Linked DNA regions of Desulfosarcina ovata subsp. ovata. The protein of the gene in region 1 interacts with the protein of each later gene in a pairwise test. Links are inferred from orthologs where the notes say so. Each region holds a gene or a part of one and is shown in the gene's direction. Other genes may lie near its edges. The genes, in order: GN112_RS05540 and lysA.

Region 1 (10,284 bases):
GCAAGAGTGAAGAAAAATGCGGCTCATGCAAAACTAACTGTCCGCTAACATAATCCTAACAATTTCGGTCTACTTTGCCTTCGATCGAGTTGGTTGGGATTGCCTATTAAACAGGCAGGTTAACAAAAACCTAATCCAATCCTAACCAAAATCTAACAATTGGCAGATAGCCTATGCCCCCATTGAACGGAGGAGAAAGACCCATGAAAAAATTGTTTCGCGTGATCGCAACCGTTGGTGCCGCCCTGACCCTTTGTGCCGCCACCGCTTCGGCCGGCAACCTGGTCATCAAGGGATCCACCACGGTGCTGCCCATTTCGCAGCTTGCCGTCGAAGCCTACATGAAGGCCCATCCGGATGTGAACATTTCCCTTTCCGGCGGCGGTTCCAGCAACGGCATCAAGGCCATCATCGACGGCTCCACCGATATTGCCAACGCGTCCCGCTTTATCAAGAACAAAGAAGTGGCCCTGGCCCAGGAAAAAGGCGTCTATCCGGTGCCTTTCGCCGTTGCCTACGACTCGATCATTCCGATCGTGCATCCGAGCAACAACCTGACCAACATTACCCGTGCACAGCTCAAAGACATTTACATGGGCAAGATCACCAATTTCAAGGATATTGGCGGTCCCGATTTGAAAATCGTGGTCTGCTCCCGCGATACTTCCTCCGGTACTTATGAAACCTGGGAGGGCAAGGTCATGAACAAGGAACGCGTCTCTCCCGCTGCTCAGGTGATGGCCTCCAATGGCGCCATCGTTCAGGCGGTCTCCAACAACAAATACGCCCTCGGCTACATCGGCATCGGTTACGTCAACGACAGCATCCGGCCACTGAAGGTCGATGGGGTCGAAGGCACCAAGGAGAGCACCCTCAACGGCACCTTTCCCATCAGCCGCCCCCTGTTCATGTTTACCAACGGATGGCCCAAGGGCGATACGCTGAACTTCGTCAACTACATGCTGCATCCCGAAAAAGGCCAGAAGCATGTAGAGGCGGCCGGATACGTGCCGCTGTATTAAATCGCTTCCATCGAGCGCTTCCTCTGAGAGCCTGTTTGACAAATCCGTCTAAGGCCCGCTAACGGCGTTGGAAAATGTCTCAAAATGCTCACATATTACCTATATGCTCCGCTTTCGAGCCACTTTCCGCCTTGTTATCGAGCCTGATCCAGACTTCTCAAACAGGCTCTGAAACACAGTCCGCCGGCCCGATTTCCGGTGGACTGTGCACGTGTTGCGATGCGAAAACCCTTCAACCAACCCCATACCCAGCAACAGGCAGGCAACCGATGGCCAACCGCCGCCAGACCACTGAACGATCGATGCAGGCGCTTTTTTTCATTATCGCCACGGCATCCATCAGCATTTTGTTTCTGATCATGCTTTTCCTGTTCAAGGAGGGCTTGCCGATTTTCAAAACCGTCTCGGTAACGGATTTTGTCTTCGGCAAATACTGGTACCCCACCTCGGATCCGGCCGATTTTGGCATTTTCCCCCTGATTGTCGCCTCGGTGGCGGTGACCGCCGTATCCGGGGCGATTGCCGTGCCCCTGGGCGTGATGACGGCCATCTACCTTTCCGAAATTGCCACTCCCCGGGTGGGCGAAATCGTCAAACCGGTGGTCGAGCTTTTGGCGGCCCTGCCGTCAGTGGTAATCGGTTTCTTCGGCATGGTGCTGGTGGCGCCGTTTCTGCAGAGGATTTTTGACATCCCCACCGGTCTGAACCTGTTCAATGCCTCCCTGATGCTGGCCTTCATGTCCATTCCGACCATCTGCAGCATTTCCGAGGATGCCATTCACAGCGTACCGGGTGCGCTGCGTGAGGCGTCGGTGGCCTTGGGGGCCACCGAACTGCAGACCATCGTGCGCGTGGTGGTTCCGGCATCGCTGTCCGGCATCAGCACGGCCATTATCCTGGGGCTTTCCCGGGCCGTCGGGGAAACCATGGTGGTACTCATGGTGGCTGGTGGTGCGGCCATGCTGCCCGGTTCGATTTTCGACCCGGTGCGGCCCATGCCGGCCAGCATTGCCGCCGAGATGGCCGAGGCGCCGGTCGGGGGAGAGCACTACTATGCCCTGTTTGCCACCGGCATCGTTCTTTTCATCTTTACCATGCTGTTCAATATTGTGGCTGACCATATCGCCCACCGCTACTCCCAGGTGGGGGAGGCGTCCCTGTAATGAATTCGCTACTGGTTTCCGATGTGACGCGGAAAAAAACAGCCGGCGACCCGATCGCCGTGCCAAGGATACAGGTCAAACCCATGTCGAGCACCCCACACCCCTTTCCCGGCGTCAGCGCGGCATACGACAAACGGCGAAAGCGGATCCAGAATCTATTTTTCGGCCTTTTCCGGGGGGCGGCGGCCATCAACGGCATCGCCCTTCTGGTGATCATCTATTTCATGGTGGCCAACGGGTGGCGGGCCATCAGTTGGGAATTTCTCACCCAGCCGCCCATGGAGTCGATGACCAAGGGGGGCATCCTGCCCTGTATCGTGGGCACCTTCTGCCTCAGTTTCGGCGCCATCATCGTCGCCCTGCCCATCGGGATCGCTTCGGCCATCTACCTGAAGGAATACGCCCGGCCAGGCAGAACCGTGCGTCTGATCCGCCTGGGGATCAACAATCTGGCCGGCGTTCCCTCGGTGGTGTTCGGTCTTTTCGGGCTGGCCTTTTTCGTGGTAATTCTGAAAATGGGCGTGAGTATCGCCGCCGGTGCCCTGACCCTGGGGGCCATGTCCCTGCCGGTGATTATCGGCTCTACCGAGGAGGCGCTCAAATCCGTTCCCGATACCTACCGCGAGGCCTCACTCGGGCTGGGGGCCACCAAGTGGCAGACCATCTGGCGGGTGGTCCTGCCGTCGGCCATGCCGGGGATTCTTACCGGTGCCATCCTGGGCATCAGCCGGGCGGCCGGCGAAACGGCGCCGATCATGTTTACCGGCGCGGTGTTTTTTACCCCCAAATTGCCCAGCTCCATTTTCAACGAAGTCATGGCGCTGCCCTATCACATCTACGTATTGGCCACGGCCGGCACGGAGATCGAGAAAACCCGTCATCTGCAGTATGGGACCGCCATTGTTCTGATCGCGCTGGTACTGGGAATGAATCTTCTGGCCATCATCTGGCGATCCCGGTTGCGCAAGAACCTGCAATGATCGGCGTTGCCGATACCCATTGCCTTAGGATCGGGGATGAAATTAATTGAACGTAATTGCGCCGGGCTTGTGTTCGTCTTCAAGGCGCATCAAGGGTTGCATACCGGGAGTATGTGGCCGTTGATGCAACGCGGAAGACGGGCGCAAGAACAAGCAATTTCATTTAATTAATAAAATTCCCGATCCTTAACACCGATTCCGGTTAGGATGCATACCATGAACCGTCCTGCACAACAGGAAGAACCGAAGACCACCCGCACGGACATCAAGATGACTGCGGAGAATCTTGATTTTTATTATGGCGACTTCAAGGCCCTGCACGGGGTTTCGATGAATTTCAAATCTTGCGAGGTAACCGCCCTGATCGGTCCCTCGGGATGCGGCAAAAGCACGTTTTTGCGTTGCCTCAACCGGATGAACGACCTGATTCCCATCAGCCGGGTGGAAGGGGCCATCACTCTGGACGGGGAAGATATCTATGCCCCGGATGTGGACGTGGTCATGCTGCGTCGTAAGGTGGGCATGGTTTTTCAGAAGCCCAACCCTTTCCCAAAATCGATTTTCGACAACGTGGCTTACGGGCTTTGGGTGAACGGGGTCAAGGACAAGGCGTTTGTCCAGGAGCGGGTCGAAGAGAGCCTCAAACAGGCGGCCATCTGGGACGAGGTCAAGGACCGGTTGCAGGCAACGGCTCTGGGATTGTCCGGCGGTCAGCAGCAGCGTCTGTGCATTGCCCGGGCCCTGGCGGTAAAACCCGAAGTGGTGCTGATGGACGAGCCGGCCTCCGCCCTGGACCCCATCGCCACCCAGAAGATCGAAGAGCTGATTCATCAGCTCAAGGAGACCTATACGATCATCATCGTCACGCACAACATGCAACAGGCCGCCCGGGTCTCCGACGTAACGGCGTTCTTTTACATGGGCAAGCTGATCGAAGTCGGCGAGACCGACACGATTTTCACCCGGCCGAAAAAGAAACAGACCGAGGACTACATTACTGGCCGTTTCGGTTGATCCCCGGCCCATCCCTTGTGCGGCATGCCGCCTTAGACCCAACGGTCCATAATCGCACCACAAAGGAATTTTGATCGTGAAACACTTTCAAAGAGAACTGGATAAAGTCAAGAAGATGATCCTCTCCCTGGGCGCGCTGGTCGAACAGGGGGTGCACCGGATCAAAGCGGCCATCGAGGAACGCAATGTGGTTCTGGCCAGGGATATCATGCGCTTGGATCACGAAATCGATGAAATGGAGGTGGAGATCGAGGAGGAGTGTCTCAAGATCATTGCCCTGCATCAGCCGGTGGCCGCCGATTTGCGCTTTCTGATTGCGGTGGTCAAAATCAACAACGACCTGGAGCGCATCGGCGACCAGGTGGTCAATATCGCCCAGCGGGTGCAGCAGATCGCCAAACAGCCGGTGGCCCCGTACCAGTTCGATTATTCGGTGATGGCCGAAAAAGCCGAAACCATGCTGCGCATGAGCCTGGACAGCCTGGTCAACCAGGACCTCGACATGGCCATCGAGGTTCTCAAACTGGATGATGAGGTGGACAAACTCAAGAACGAGGCCTATGATCGCATCAAACAGGCCATGGCCGACGGCGCCACCAAAGATATCGGCTACATGATCAACCTGTTGCTTATTTCCCGACATATCGAGCGGCTGGGCGACCATGCGACCAACATTGCCGAAGAAGTGATCTACATGATCGAGGGTGAGATCGTGCGGCACGGAAAACTCGATTGATGGCCGTCGAAGTCCTTGCAACCCCCATCCCATCAAATGGTAATCGAATGAAAAAAGAGAAAATATTGGTGGTGGACGACGAGGAGGACATCCTCGAACTGGTCCGCTACAACCTGGCTCGTGAAGGATATACGGTGGTGTGTGCCGCCTCGGGGGAAGAAGCGCTCCAGGCGGCTGAAGCCGAACCGTTGGACCTGATCATTCTGGATCTGATGCTGCCCGGCATCGATGGCCTCGAAGTGGCCCGGCGGTTCAGGCAGAACTCACGCACCAAGGAGACACCGATCGTCATGCTGACCGCCAAGGGGGAAGAGGCCGATGTGGTCGCCGGCCTTGAACTGGGCGCCGATGATTATGTGACCAAACCCTTTTCACCACGGATTCTGATCGCCCGCATGCGCGCGGTGATCCGGCGGCGCAGCGGGCTTTCCGAGATGAACGGCGATGTGCTGAAGGTTCGGGAACTCGCCATCCATCCGGGGCGTCGCCATGTGACGGCCAACGGTCAGTCGCTGGACCTGACGTACACCGAATTCCAGGTGCTTTTTTTCCTGGCCAAAAGGCCGGGATGGGTGTTTACCCGTACCCAGATCGTGGATGCCGTACGTGGTGACGACTATCCGGTTACCGACCGCAGTGTGGATGTTCAGATCGTGGGCCTGAGAAAGAAACTGGGCCGTTTCGGTCACTATATTGAAACGGTCCGCGGTGTGGGCTACCGGTTCATTGAAAGCTGACATGCGAGCCACCAATATTTTACAAATCCGTCAACCCTATCTTCCCTCAAAACCGATTGACTCCGATGAATAAGAAAAAACGCCTCATCTATCAGCTGTTTCCTTCCTACCTGCTGATCACCCTGGTCTCCTTGTTTGCCGTGAGCTGGTATGCGCTCAGTTTTACGCGTCAGTTTTACCTGGACCGTACCCAGGCGGATTTGGAAGTCAGCGGCCAGATGCTGAAAAAACAGGTGATGCGCCTGCTGCGTCCGTTGGATGCGGCGGCGTTGGACCGGCTCTGCAAGGACGCCGCCGGCGAAACCGTGAAGCGGGTGACCGTTATTCTCCCCGACGGGAATGTGGTGGCAGATTCCGAGGAGTTGCCGGCCAACATGGCCAACCACATGGATCGTGAGGAGATTCGCGACGCCTACCAGGGTACGCTGGGGGTCAGTGTGCGATTCAGCGAGACACTGCAGCAAAAGATGATGTATGTGGCCCTACCGTTGGTGGCCGATGAGAAAATGATCGGTGTCATGCGCACGTCCATTCCGGTGACCGCCATTGATGAACGCATTGGTGTGATCCGCTCTCGTATCGCCATCGGCGCCCTGTTGGTGGCCCTGTTGGCCTCGGGGGTCAGCTGGGCCGTGTCCAAACGCATCACCACTCCCATCGAGCGCATGCGCGAAGGTGCCCGGCGATTTGCCGACGGTGACCTTCTCTATCGCCTGCCGATTCCCCGGACGCGCGAGTTTTCAGCCCTGGCGGAGACCATGAACCGCATGGCCGACCAGCTCCGTCACCGTATGGAGGAGATGACCAACCAACGCAAGAAAACCGAATCGGTGCTGGCCAGCATGCGTGAGGGGGTGATCGCCACTGATCTGGATCAACGGGTGATCAGCATCAACCCGGCGGCGGTGATGATGTTCAATGTGTCCACCGAGAAGGTCAGTGGACGCAGCATTTTGGAGATTATCCGGAACCACGATTTCCAGACGCTGATGGATCAGAGTCTCGGGACAGGGGAAAGCCTTGAATCCGATATTGTCCATCTGCAAAATGGCGAACAGATTTTTAATGTGGCCTGCACCCCGCTAATGGATGCCGTTGGCAAGCGGCTCGGCGGGTTGGTGGTGGTCAATGATGTGACCCAGTTGCGCCGGTTGGAGAACATGCGCCGCGATTTTGCCGCTTCGGTTTCCCATGAGATCAAAACCCCCCTGACGGCCATCAAGGGGTTTGTGGAAACGCTTTCCAGCGGCGATCTGGAGAACCGTGAGGAGACCCGCCGTTTTCTTGATATCATCGAAAAGCACGTCAACCGATTGGCGGCCATCATCGAAGAACTGATGCAACTGTCGCGTATCGAACGGGATGACGAGGTCCAGCAGATCGGCACCGAAAACTGCCGTATCGAGTCGGTGCTCAATACGGCCATCCATCTGTGCCACGAGGCCAGCCAGGAGAAGAGCATTGCCGTGAAGCTCGCCTGCAAGGCGGATCTTTGCGGACTCTTTGATGCGACTCTTCTGGAACAGGCAGCCGTCAATCTGCTGGATAACGCCATCAAATACAGTCCCGAAGACAGCGTCATCCGGATCGAGGCGCTGAAAAACGGGGACCAGATTGAGATCCGATTTATCGATCAGGGACCGGGTATCGCCAAAAAGCATCTTTCCCGACTTTTCGAGCGTTTTTACCGGGTGGACAAGGCCCGCAGCCGCAAACTCGGGGGCACCGGCCTGGGATTGGCCATTGTCAAGCACATCGCCCAGGCCCACGGTGGTAGGGTTACCGTTGAAAGTGAATTGGAAAAAGGCAGTACCTTCACCCTGCACCTACCGGTCAGGAACAAAATTTAATCCCGCATACAATCCCACCAGGCTTGAAAAACATGGTCAAGTATTAGTGCATTATGACGATACTGCAACGTAGAGGCGATAATATGTAATTCAGTGCCGCCTGGCGAGGCATTGGACCAAAATTGATCAGGCCGGATTCCATGGGCTACATTGCAGTCGAAAATTTGAAGCAAGGGATGGTCCTGGACGCCGATGTCCATGACTTGAATACCCGCTTGCTGCTGTCCAAAGGACAGAAAATAGCTCAAAACCATATTCGGATATTAAAAATATGGGGAGTCGCGGGTGTCAGCATCGTCGGAAGCACAGACGAAAAGGCCACCGATCTTCCACCTCTGGATGATGAACAGGTCGCGATGGTAAAAGCGTCCATCGACCTCGTCTACAAGAAAGCCGACCTCAATCACCCAATATTGAAAGAAATTTACAAAAACGCGTTGATCCAGCGAATAAAAGGCACATTCGGGGATAGCCATGCATTATCCTGCCAAATTTTACCGGATGGCCAAACGTTGGGTAAACCTGAAAAACTTAAAAAACAGATTGATCAAACCGATATCAAACTGCCGGATGCACCGACGATCATTTCAGAACTGAACCAGGTCATTGCCGACCCATTGGCAACCTCGAACGATGTCGCTCAAGTTGTTTCCAGGAGCCCCAGCCTGGCCGCCATGCTATTGAAAATTGTCAACTCCGCATATTATGGCTTTCCGTCCAAGATTGACCGCATATCCCGTGCCGTGACCATTATTGGAACGAAAGAAATCAGCGGGTTGGCCCTCGGCATCTGTGTTATGCAGGCGTTTCAGGATATTCCCGATGATGTCATGAACATGGAGGCGTTTATCCGTCATAGCCTGGCTTGTGGTATGGTATCGAGAATACTGGCGGCCCAGAACAATATGGCGCAGACCGAACAGTTGTTTGTTTCGGGATTATTGCACGATGTCGGCAAATTGATTTTATATAAATATTATCCGGAGCATGCAAAAGCCTGCCTGGGAGTGGGTTTTTCTTCCGACACATCCATATTTCAGGCCGAGAAAAAGATCCTTGGATTGAGCCATCCCCAAGTTGCAACGGTGTTACTGAAAAAATGGAACCTTCCCGGTGATTTGACTGCCAACATCGTGCACCACCACGCACCCGGCAGCGCACCCGATCCAAAGACGGCAGGGATCGTCCACGTGGCGGATATCATTGCCCATGGACTCGCTATCGGCAGCAGTGGTGAGCGATCCGTCCCCCATTTTGACTGTTCTGTTCTGGGTCAAGTGGTGAAATCCAAGGAGAGCATCAAAATGGTTTTTCGTCAAATTGTTCATCAATTCGGACCGATGGATGCCATTTTCAGTAATCAATAATCGGAGTTCGTTTTATGGTCACGGGCGAAAAAGCGATGTTGAATGGGGACCCTCAAGAAGACCGCCTTCGGTCTATTCACAATGCCCTTGAATATGCCCTGACGTTGGGTGACTTTCAAGAAGAAGTCAGCCGTGAATGCACACCCGAAGCGATCGCAGGGGAAACGATCAAACGCATCAAGCGCATCATTCGCTTCGATTCCTGTGCCATCTGTCTTGTGGATGAGAAGACGTCCGATTTGCAGATTTGCCAATGTATGCCGGTTGATGAAAAAGCTTTTCTGGAAGCGGAACTGGCGTTTATGATCGATAATGGATTCGTTGCCTGGGCGATCCGTGAACGGCGGGGGATCACGTTGAATTCCAAGGACGGTCAACGTAAAGTCCTGCTCCATGTAATGGCAACCTATGCGCGAATCAGGGGGCTGTTTATCGGGATTTTTCCGTCTCAAATGTCGAATCTTAACACTGCTTCATTGGAAATTGTATCCATTATCCTTCGTAATGCATCCAATGGCATCGAAAGCCTAATCTATTCGTCAATGCTGCGAAAACAGCAGCAGGACCTGGAAGATGAGGTCGAGCGGAAAACCCGTCAACTGCTCCAATATGAAAAACAGCTGTTAACGGCCCAGAATATGGAGGCCATCGCTGCATTGGCTGGGGGAGTCGCTCACCAGTTCAACAATGCGCTTCAAGTATTAACAGGTAAGATTGATCTCATATCCATGTTCGCCGATGGAGACGCCAAGGTCATGACCCACATCGAGCGAACCCGTCCGGTCATTGAACGGATGTCAAGTTTGACCAGTCAACTGCTGGCCTACGCACGCGGAGGCACATTTATCGCCAATCAGGTCATGACCATCAACACTCTGTTCACCGAAATCGTACCGGAAATCAAACGCGCCATCAAAGCGACGGTAGACCTGCAGGTTGACCTAGCTGATGAATCCACCACCGTTAACGTTGATCTGATTCAGATGCGGACGGCCATCCTGGCCATCATCGCCAATGCGGATGAAGCGATTCCTGAAAAAGGGCTCATTCGGATCAGCAGCCGGCTGTTTCCATGGAACGATCTACCGGAAGAGATGAAAAACGAACTCGCACCCGGCGAATATATGTCCATTGCCTTCGAGGATAACGGGTCGGGAATGGATGGCGATACTTTGCGCCGGCTGTTCGAGCCTTTCTATTCAACCAAATTTCAGGGTAGGGGATTAAGCATGGCCGCGGTCTCCGGTATCGTCAAACGCCATAAGGGCTGGATCCATGTTGACTCGCAAACGGGAAAAGGAACCCGCATTCAACTCTATCTGCCCAAGTCTGCCTGACAACATATCCGTCCGTTGCAGGTTTCTTCCTTTGTATCCAAATCCAAATTCAAAAAAATAATATCCTTAAGTGGGGCT
Region 2 (10,407 bases), 3.0 Mb from region 1 along the record:
TCACGGTGGGCGCTGACATCATCACCACCAACACGTACGGGCTCATCCGCGACGATCTGGCCAAGGCCGGGATCGCGGATCGTTTTGCCGAACTCAACCAAAAGGCCTGCGCCCTGGCTCGCGAAGCCTGCGATAAGGCAGCGCGGCCGGTGCTCGTGGCCGGCTCCCTGCCGCCGCTTCGGGGAAGCTTCCGACCCGATCTCGTGGGACCGAAAGCGGAAAGTCTCACTTGCTATCGCGAGCAGGCCCGCCTGCTGGCCCCCCACGTGGACCTGCTGTTGTGTGAAACGATGTCCAGCGCCGTTGAAGCCCGGGCCGCCGCTGAAGCGGCTTGTGAGACGGGCAGGCCGGTGTGGGTGTCGTGGACGCTGCACGAGGATGAGTCCGGCCGGCTGCGCAGCGGTGAGACGATTGCCCAGGCGGTATTTATGCTGGCCGATCTGCCGGTAAGCGGATTTCTCACCAACTGTGCCTCACCGGCAAGTATCACCCGGGCCATCCCCAAGCTGTCGGCGGCAACGAACCAGCGTGTCGGTGGCTATGCCAACACCTTTCACCCCATCCCGGCGGATTGGCGGCTGGACGGGCAAAAGACATCAGACGGTCTGCTCCCCCTGCGCAACGATCTGGGGCCGGACGCCTATGCCGTTCATGCGGCCCGTTGGCTTGACGCCGGGGCAAGCGTCATCGGCGGCTGCTGCGGCACCCGACCGGCGCACATCAAAAAACTGCGAGACCTGATCACGGCGCGGTACCCCGATTTTCGCGGAAGTTGAGAGACGCGCTATCGGGCAGATTGCTTTTTCGCCCATAAGCGTTTGCGCTTGATCCTGCTGCGGGCCGATGATATGTGGAATCAGGTTTGCTTCCCAACCGAAAGAACCCCAATGTTGCATTGGGGTGAAGGCTGCCATGCTTGACCGCGACAATCAGGACGATCTCTTTCCGTCGGCCAATCCGATTCCCTGGCGCCACGTCCTTTCACTGCTCTCCGAAGGGGTGGCGGTGCTTGTCCGGGGGCGGGTGATCTACGCCAATAATGCGCTGTGTGAAATGACCAGCCGAAACCGCGGCGAGATTCTCGGATGCACGTTTTTGAGTATGGTGGCCGAAAATGACCGTGCTTTCGTCTCTGACTACCTGCGGCAGGTCGATGTGGCCTCTGCCGCACCGATTACTTTCAGGCTGGAGCGCGGTACCAGTGCCGGACGTCAGGTCCGCTTGACGGTCGCTGGGCTGCAGCTGCGCGGCCAGTATACCGACGATCCGGGCATCTGCTGCAGCCTGACCGATGTCACCGATTTCCAGGATCGCATTGTCGCCCTGGAGCGGGATAACCGCCGTATGCGCAGCCATCTGGACGATACGGAGAGTGTGCTCATCTCCTTCGCGCCTTACGACTGCAACGACATTTTACTGGTCAACCGGCATGTGGAGGCGTTGTTGGGCTGTTCCATCAAAGATATCATGAACGGCCGGCGCCACCTGTTCGATTTTGTCCATCCGGACCATCTGCCGCAAGTCATGGAATTCTACAACAAGTTTCCCGACATCCATGAAACCGAGGAAATCGAATACCCGATCGTCAACAACAGCCATCAGACCCGATGGGTGCGCGACATGGGCAACACCCTTTTCGTCGAGCACGGCCACGGGATGCCGCGTCGGATCGACCACACGCTGGTCGACATTACCGACCAGAAGAACCGTGAACTGGAGCTGAAGGAGGAACGCCGCAAACTGTCCAGCATCCTGAAAAACAGCACCGACATGATCTACCGCGTGGACCGGGCGGGGAATTTTCTTGAGCTGAATCCGGCGGGAATGAAGCTTTTGGGCTTTGGCGAGGATCTGAAAGGCCGCAACATCCTGGATGCCTATATCGATCAGCGCCAGCGGGAGCGCTTACTGAACCAGTTGGAGGAAAAGGGTCATGCGCAACAGCTGACCAAGTGGAAAATGGCCAACGACGCCATTATCGATGTTGTCATCAATGCCGTCAGGGACGGCCAATCTCAAACCGGCGATCTTTCCTACCAGGGGATCGTCCACAATGTCACCCACACCCTTGAACTCCAGAAACTGGAGACCATCAAAAAAATGGCCGGCGGTTTGAGCGACAAAATCAATACGCCGCTGATGACCCTGTTGATGAACATCCAGATGATTCGCGAAAGCGTACAGGACGGCATGCAGGATACCGCAGACATCCTCGAGTGCCTGGATGAGATGGAGAAAGCCTACCACAAGATCGTCGGTCCAATGGCGGCGGTACGGGAAACCTACTGGCACATCGAAGAGGTGCCCGATGGTTGCGGGGGCACCATTTATGAAATCCACGACAAACGCTAATTGTTCAAGACCCCCTTCAACAATCCCTTGACCGTATCTTCATACGGTTTGACTTCCTCTTTTTCGAACAGCTTTTTTACTTTCTCGTTTTCGAATACCTTTTCTTCGAGCTGTTGCTGAGCGACGGATTTAAGGTCGGGTCTGAATTTCGGGTCTGAGAAGGAACCGGAGACCAGCACCGGCACAACCAGTCCGGTGTATTGGGTCGTATCCCCCTGGCCCTTCATCGTGCCGACCAGCTTCGGTTCGATCCTGAAGTCGACGGTCTCTTCTACCAGATCTGCGCTTCCGGCGGCCAGCAGACGCAAAAATGGCGAACTCATGCTGGTCTGCTGGGTCGTTATCACGCCCTTTGCGGCGGAAAAAGGGATTTTCAGTTCGGTAAAATCGGTACGTGGCTTTTCTCCGGAGGTCTCTGCCAGTCCAAAGGCGGCCTTGGTGTTGCGCACCATGTTGGGCAGATCGACGCCCACAATGGCACCATCGGTCAGGCGAATCTCACCTTCGCCACTCAGGGTCCGTTTGATCCGATTCGGATCGTCACCGGCCATTTTCAGTTTGATCTCGGCGTTGGTGGTGCCCTCCAGGATATCCTTTTCCATCTGGTCCTTCAGCAGCGGCGCCACCTGAAGGTTGCGGATCTGCGTGTCAATACTGCTGGACGGGACCGTGCCTTTCACATTGAACAGACCGCTTCCGGCAATGGTTCCCTGGTAGGCGTTGAGACTGAAGGGATCGAGACGAAACACGCCGTTTTGGGCTTTCACGGTCAGTTGCAGGTCGCTGATAGCGGCTTTGTTGACAATGATCTTGCCGGCTTTCATTTTCCCGTCCAGGACAAGCTGACGCAGCGCCGTGTAATCGATCGTTTTCTGTGCCGACGGCGTTGATGATTGCCCAGCTTTAGGTGACGGTTGCTTCTCCCCACCAGGGGTGGGCTGAGACGTTGTTTTCCGGGCAGTCGATTGCGGGGGCAGGTAGCGATCCACGTCGATCTGGTTAAGGTCGAGGGTAAAGGCAATCTTGGGCCGGTCAAACTGGCTCGCATTCAGGGAAAAATCCATATCCGTGGCATCAAGGGTGAGTTTGCCTTCGGAGACGGTGGCTGCCGTCTGATCGGCCTTGAGATTTGCCGTCAGGCTAAGCGTTTTAAGCACATCCGGATCGGCCGTCTGAACCGTGTTGCCCAGTCCAAGCCGATTCATCACGGCTTTCGCCGAAAAAGGCTTGACCGCCAAGGCCAATTCAATTTTTGGGTTTTGGGCCGGGTTGGTTACCTTGCCGGCAAGGCTGACGTTGAGTTCCTCGAATGCCTGTATGGATATATCAATCGGGATGGTTCCCTTGCCGATGTCCCGGCCCACCGGTCCAACGCTGCCTTCCAAGGCAACCGGTTGATTGTCCAGCCGGGCACTGGTTTTGAACTGAACCGGATTGTCAAAGGAGACATTTTTAAGGCTCAGGTTGAAATCGGTCACCTCCCGGCGGGTGCCGGCCGCCTCGTCGATATAAACGATCGCCCCCTGATCGATACCGAAATCGCCGACCACCAGCTTGCCGATCGGCAGTTCCGCAAGTGGTTGATCCACAGTCGGTTGAGCCGATGCAGGGGATTTTTGTTTTACAGCAGGGGCGGCGGGCGCCGCTTTCGGGGTCGAAAATTGCCAGTTCGTCCTGCCGTCACGGTGTTTGATCAGCGTCACCTGCGGCCCACTGGCAATGAATTTCTGGACTTCGATATCTTTTTTCAGGAGAGGAAGCAGTTTGACCCGCACCTCGAAGGATTTGATTTTCAGGAATGCCGGTTTCTCAAATCCCTTTGGATTGCCCAGTTCCAGATCAGAGAAGGACACGCCTGCCCAAGGGAACAGGGAAAGCTTCAGGTCACTGCCGATCTGAAAAGTCCTGCCGGTGGCCGCGGCCACTTTTTCTTCCATCAACGGTTTGTACGTGTTCAGATCCACGAAAAATGGGACGACCAGAAGAATGACGATCAGCAGCCCCACGATACCCAAGCCGCCGATAAGGATCCATTTGATCACTTTATTCATCGTTTACCTCCTTTTTTATGCAACATTGGGGTGGATCTTGATCGCCACCAGTGCGGCCGTCTGATCGAACCTGTCCGAATGGTGGGCGTCTGATTTTTTTTCTTCGTAATAAACGATGCGCAAGCTTTCAAAGGCGTGCAGCAGTTCGTTGGGCTGCAGGCAAAAGGCATCATCTTTTTCCTTGCCGATGAACGATTCGAAAATGAGTACGCCGCCCGGTTTGAGCCCCTTCAGGATCATGGGGAACAGGCGCCGATCGAGAAAACGGAAGTTGACCAACAGCGTATAGCAATCTTCCGGCATCTGCCAGGTGTCGAGATCCAGGCAGTGCACATGGATGTTGGGATGCCGCCCGGTGAGCTTAGCGGTGGCCACGGTCGAAATGTCCACCGCATCGACCGCAAACCCTTTCTCGGCCAGAAAAATGCTGTTGCGCCCGTTGCCGCAGGCGATGTCCACGGCGTTGCCCAGGGGGGCCAGGTGCCAGAATTTCTCCAGAATGGCGGCAGGAGTAGCGGCCCCCGGGTCTTTCCGATATTTTTCATCCCAGCGCCGGCGGTCCTGATCGGTCATGGTCGATGAATCTCCGATTGATGTTTTTGGTTACCGGGATCTTTTACCCGCAGACGGTATGGTGTTTAAGATAATGTTTTTGGCAAGGCCAGAGGGAGAAAGCTGTATCAACCATACCGCGACGACCGATAACGAAGCCTAAAAACATTATCTTGAATGCTATAGTTTCGTCAACGCCGATGGTTATGCTATATATTAATCACTGATCGTCATGACAACATCCTTGTTGTTTCATGGACCCGGCGCAGCCAAGGAGTACTGCAATGGATTATTTCGAATACCGCGAGGGCCAGCTCTGGGCCGAGGAAGTACGGGTGGCGGAATTGGTCGAGCGATTCGGCACACCGCTGTACATTTACTCTGCCAAAACCCTGACCCGCCATTTCCTGGCCTTCGATGCCGCACTGAAAGGCCTTGATCATCTGACCTGCTTTTCCGTCAAGGCCAACAGCAATGTCAATCTGCTGCGTCACCTGGGCACGCTCGGCGCCGGTGTCGACATTGTTTCCGGTGGAGAGTTGTACCGGGCGGTGCGGGCCGGTATCGCCCCCGCCAAAATTGTCTTCTCCGGCGTGGGTAAACAGGCTCACGAAATCCGCGAGGCCCTGTCGGCCGGCATTCTCATGTTCAATGTGGAGTCGTCCCAGGAACTGGAATGTATCGGGCGCATCGCCCAGGAGATGCAGACAGTGGCCCGCATCAGCATCCGTATCAATCCGGACGTGGATCCCAAAACGCATCCCTACATTTCCACCGGCCTCAAGGAAAACAAGTTCGGCCTCGATATGCTCGAGGCCACGGGTGCCTACCTCATGGCCAGAAAGCACCCCTTTCTGGATCCGGTGGGCATGGATTGCCACATCGGCTCCCAACTGACCCAGATCGGTCCTATTGTGGAGGCACTGGAAAAACTGCTCGTCTTTACCGATCGGCTGCATGCCTCGGGAATCGCCATCCGTTATCTTGACCTGGGTGGCGGCCTGGGTATCACTTACGACGACGAACAGCCGCCCCTGCCGGCCGACCTGGGCCGGGCGATTTCCACAGCACTGGCCGGACGTGAGCTGACCGTCATCCTTGAGCCGGGCCGAGCCATTGCCGGCAACGCGGGAATCATGGTTACCCGGGTGCTCTACACCAAAAAGACGCCGATGAAGCATTTCGTGATTGTGGATGCCGCCATGAACGACCTGGTGCGTCCCTCGCTCTACGGTGCCTACCACCGCATCTGCGAAGTCACCCCCACAGACCGGGGCCTCATGACGGTCGATGTGGTCGGCCCCATCTGCGAGAGCGGCGATTTTCTGGCCCAGAATCGCCTGTTGCCGGCCCTTGCGCCCGGGGACACGCTGGCCGTTTTCTCTGCCGGTGCCTACGGGTTCAGCATGGCATCCCAATATAACTCCCGCCCCCGGTCCGCCGAGGTGCTGGTGGACGGTGAAAAAAGTCTTCTGGTGCGCCGGAGGGAGACATACGAGGATCTGATTGCCTTGGAAGTAGAATGAAGGCACGGAAAGATGATCAACGATATGGCCGTTGTCATGGCTGCCATCCAGGCCGCCATCCCCCTGGACGGAAAAGTCCGAACCATTTATGCGGAAGAGACGCGCGACCGGGTAAAGGCCTTTGAGGATCTGAACGAAAACTTCGACTACGATCCAGGAGAATATGCCGGGGCGTTTGGCGCGCCAATCCGCGTTTCTCCCTCAAACCCGAATACAGGAAAAAAAGCCAAAAAAACCCTGAACAATCTGGATTTTCATCTTGTTCCGGCAACCACCTTCGTCGATGGCCTTGAGAGCATGGCGAATCTCGAAATCGGCCGGATGCCGGTTTTCAAAATCGGGGCGCTCGCCCGGCTGGATGACGCGGTGTTCGATCAGGCCAATGGCAGCATACTGGCGAGCCGTGAAATGATCGACCGCTATCGAATGGTTTTAGGGTCCGCGCAATAAACTCTGCGTGGGAGCACAAGTTGTTTTGTACCTGATCAGGTGGGGTTCCCACGTAGGAGCGAGGGAACCAGACAAAGGAAGGAGTGAGATGAAAAAGATGGTTGTCGCGCAATACTGTTCGGCATATATATTGCCATAACATCCTGTTATTAAAATAAAAAATAGCACTGGACAAAAAGATCGCTTTGTGTTTTAATCATGGTGGGTACAATTAATTAATCAGGAGGTCTCCATGAGCGAACACATCGACAAAAATGTTTTTCAAACAATTCTATCACCGGTGCTACCATTGATTGAGGTTAATCAAAATAGTCTCCATAATGATTTGGACACTTACAAGCTTTCATTATCATCGTTCACCACAAATTTGCTTTTTGGAATAATAACCAGAATTAAAAGCGTTGGACAAATCGTCACTGAGATCAAAACATCACCAACTGCTAAGGCATTAGGATTGGTCGTCGCATCGAAGTCTATGTATAATGAAGCGTTTAATCGTTATCCCCCAGAAATATTTAAAGATATATTCCATCAGTTGGTAAAAGAATTGGATTTGCATAAAATTCCGGAAATCAGTCATCTTGGAAAAATGCTAATTGTAGATGGTTCGCTTTTTCCGGCCATTTCCAATATGGCATGGGCTTGTTACAAGAAAACCGCTAATGCGATCAAAATGCATTTATCTTTTGAACTCAACCGAATGATTCCAACCGAATTTATCAGTACGGAAGGTAACTTTTCCGAAAAAGAATTTGTTAAGCAAATTCTTCGCGAAGGCATTACATATGTCTGTGATCGAGGCTATATCGCTTTCAATCTGTTCAAGCAGATATCCGACAGCAATGCATTTTTTATTATTCGCGGAAAGTCGAATATGACGTACACTGTAAAAGAGTGTCTCACTGCCACCGTACCGGATACATTCTTGAAATTTTTCAGTGACATCACAGATTCAAATATAATATTCAATAGCGATGAAAACAAAGCAAGTTATCGTATTGTTAGCTTTACGGCTATGGGCGAAAACTACATTTTGATCACAAACAGAAATGATTTGACAACTTACGAAATTATAATGCTTTACGCTTACAGGTGGCAAGTGGAACTTTTTTTTCGCTTCATAAAAAGAACCTTCAAGGGAATTCACTTAATGAGCCAATCTCCTCATGGCGTACAGATACAATTCTACTTGTATATGATTGCTTATCTATTGTTATTATCATTCAAACAAGATACGGAAATAATAAGCAGAGAAAATGAAAAAGATGAGCATGAATCTGAAGAAAATAATAAGAACGAAGCCTTGCTAACTTCATCTTCATGCTCCAATTCAAATGCAAAAAGACCATATGTTTGCGGGTTAGTAACTCTTCTTGGAGAAAAATTAAAACAGTTTTATAAAATTGGTCTTCACTGGTTATTAGCAGTAAAAAATAATTTGTTAGAAATATTTGATGTGAATATCGCCAAAGTTATTGCTCAATACTCTTATCAATGAATGTGCCGAACAGTATTGGTTGTCGCGACACTCGTGTTCGTCTTTTCCGTCGGAGTGGCAACCGCCCGGAATAATCAAAGGGCCGCCAAACCTTCATAGGCTTGGGCATCTTTGATGAACCGGGCCGGAAAAGCGGTTACTTTGCTGGTTTGATAATCAAAGTACAAAAGGGTCACCGAACCTTCGGCGCAGATCTGATCTTTCAGGGTAATTAAAAAAACTCCATGACAATTGACTTTTGATTGATTTCACGGATTCTGCATTTCACCGTGATCACAGCGCCCAATCCAAGCTCTTTTTTGTAGTAGCAATGCGATTCGGCGACAATCAACCCGGGATTTATGGTTTCACTGTCGAAATCATAACCCAGCGCCGCCAAGTACGCAATTCTTGCTTTATTAAAAAATACCAAATACTTGTTAACGGACGCATGGTTGCGATAATTGACATCTTGTTCTCCAACCGTCAGTTCAACTGAAAAATGAAACATGCAAATCAACCTTCTAAGGCGATTTCTGTCAAAGAATATACCCGCCTGCTTGTCTTTTCATCCGTCTTCTGCATTGGGCGTTTCCACACATAGCCCCACTATGCGTAAAAAAGCCCGCCTTGAATACGAATGAAAATCCTGCGCATCCTGGTATATGCTTATCCGCCAATCGCCTAAAACGGGTTCAAGTAAGAAGGAGAGCACCGTTCTAAAGATAAGTACGTCCTTCGCTTCGATGAAGCGTTTACTATAGACAATATGTTCAACCATATCAATGTTTAAGATAGGGATGGGAAAAGGGCAGCACTAAAAAATCGCTCATGCCTTTTACCTTGGCCCGTCCAACGGAAACCTTGCCATCGTCATCGCCCGGGATCTTTTCGGAAAACCAGGCATCGAACAGGGCGTGCGTGTTGCCGGTAATCACCCCCACCGGGTAGTCGACCGGTCCCAGGCCGGCAACAAAACCGTCTGGATCGGTGCCCAACGGCTGTCCGGCCGGGCCGTTGTACCATTGGTAAAAAGGATTCTCCTTCAGGGCATCGGCAACCTCACTACCCTGGTTCGGGGGGCTGAGCATGACCACGCGCCCAAGATTTTCTTCTGTGTTGATGGCGCCTTAATTCGTCAGATTGACGACGCTGCGTCCCTTGTGCTGTCGGTTCAACATCCGATCGATCCGCTGATCCAGATCTTCCAGGCGGATCTCCTCGACCATGGTTTCCGGCATGGGTATTTTCCACTCATCAGACAGCTTTTCCCAAGTTTCCAAACGGTGGGGCATGGGACAGTTCTGAGAGTCAATGCCCACCAGGGTCACTCCCCGGAGGATGAAGGGGTATACATTGACGGGCAGTTCCGGTGAGGCGGCATTGCCGCAGGTGGTGACCACGCCGTTGGCGTTCATCGACTTGACGGCGGTTGCCAGGATATCTCCGCCCACCGCATCGATGCTGCCGGCCCACTGGCTTTTCAGCAACGGCCGGCCACTTTTGTCCGTGGCCTCATCAATGCTGATGATGCGTTTGGCCCCGATTGCATTGAGGTAGTCCGACCGGTCCACCTTTCCGTTGACGGCGGCAACAGCATAACCCAGCTTCGACAGGATGGCCACGGCAATACTGCCCACGCCGCCGGTCGCACCGGAAACGAGAACTTCCCCGTGCTCGGGAAGCACGTCGTGGCGGATGAGTTGGAATACCGAAAGGCCGGCGGTGAATCCGGCGGTCCCATAGCCCATGGCCTCTCGCAGGGTCAGTCCCTTGGGCAGGGGCACCACCCATCCGGCCGGCACGCGGATGTACTGGCCGAATCCGCCGGCCGTGTTCATGCCCAGATCATAGCTGGTGACGATGACCGGATCGCCGGGAGTAAATCGCGGGTCACTGCTTTCCGCCACGATGCCGGCAGCATCGATGCCCGGTGTGTGGGGATAGTTGCGGGTGACGCCTTTGTTGCCGCTGGCCGATAAGGCATCCTTGTAGTTCA

Evidence for each region.
Region 2: the proteins of GN112_RS05540 (region 1) and lysA interact in binary tests that used the Escherichia coli proteins (3 or more experiments, as listed by UniProt). The link is inferred for Desulfosarcina ovata subsp. ovata from one-to-one orthologs.

Annotation. Positions count from the first base shown.
Region 1 is NZ_AP021879.1:1,253,536-1,263,819, reverse strand. What follows is about bases 3,996-6,807. They hold GN112_RS05540 (response regulator), read left to right. Parts: upstream 3,996-4,962; coding sequence 4,963-5,652; downstream 5,653-6,807. Other genes in these bases: GN112_RS05535 (sensor histidine kinase), read left to right, coding at 5,718-6,807; phoU (phosphate signaling complex protein PhoU), read left to right, coding at 4,256-4,915; pstB (phosphate ABC transporter ATP-binding protein PstB), read left to right, coding at 3,996-4,179. Outside these bases: GN112_RS05565 (phosphate ABC transporter substrate-binding protein), read left to right, coding at 204-1,022; phosphate ABC transporter permease subunit PstC, read left to right, coding at 1,292-2,185; phosphate ABC transporter permease PstA, read left to right, coding at 2,185-3,165; more of pstB, read left to right, coding at 3,382-3,995; more of GN112_RS05535, read left to right, coding at 6,808-7,502; GN112_RS05530 (HDOD domain-containing protein), read left to right, coding at 7,643-8,869; GN112_RS05525 (sensor histidine kinase), read left to right, coding at 8,884-10,206. UniProt on the Escherichia coli protein: Response regulator member of the two-component regulatory system CpxA/CpxR which responds to envelope stress response by activating expression of downstream genes including cpxP, degP, dsbA and ppiA.
Region 2 is NZ_AP021879.1:4,302,698-4,313,104, reverse strand. The notes cover bases 4,426-7,360. They hold lysA (diaminopimelate decarboxylase), read left to right. Parts: upstream 4,426-5,239; coding sequence 5,240-6,481; downstream 6,482-7,360. Other genes in these bases: GN112_RS19030 (IS4 family transposase), read left to right, coding at 7,164-7,360; GN112_RS19035 (hypothetical protein), read left to right, coding at 6,494-6,931; GN112_RS19045 (class I SAM-dependent methyltransferase), read right to left, coding at 4,426-4,976. Outside these bases: GN112_RS19060 (homocysteine S-methyltransferase family protein), read left to right, coding at 1-776; GN112_RS19055 (PAS domain-containing protein), read left to right, coding at 913-2,352; GN112_RS19050 (AsmA family protein), read right to left, coding at 2,349-4,403; more of GN112_RS19045, read right to left, coding at 4,419-4,425; more of GN112_RS19030, read left to right, coding at 7,361-8,429; GN112_RS19025 (acyl-CoA thioesterase), read right to left, coding at 8,641-8,919; GN112_RS19020 (hypothetical protein), read right to left, coding at 9,191-9,499; GN112_RS19015 (YhdH/YhfP family quinone oxidoreductase), read right to left, coding at 9,539-10,407. UniProt on the Escherichia coli protein: Specifically catalyzes the decarboxylation of meso-diaminopimelate (meso-DAP) to L-lysine. Is not active against the DD- or LL-isomers of diaminopimelate.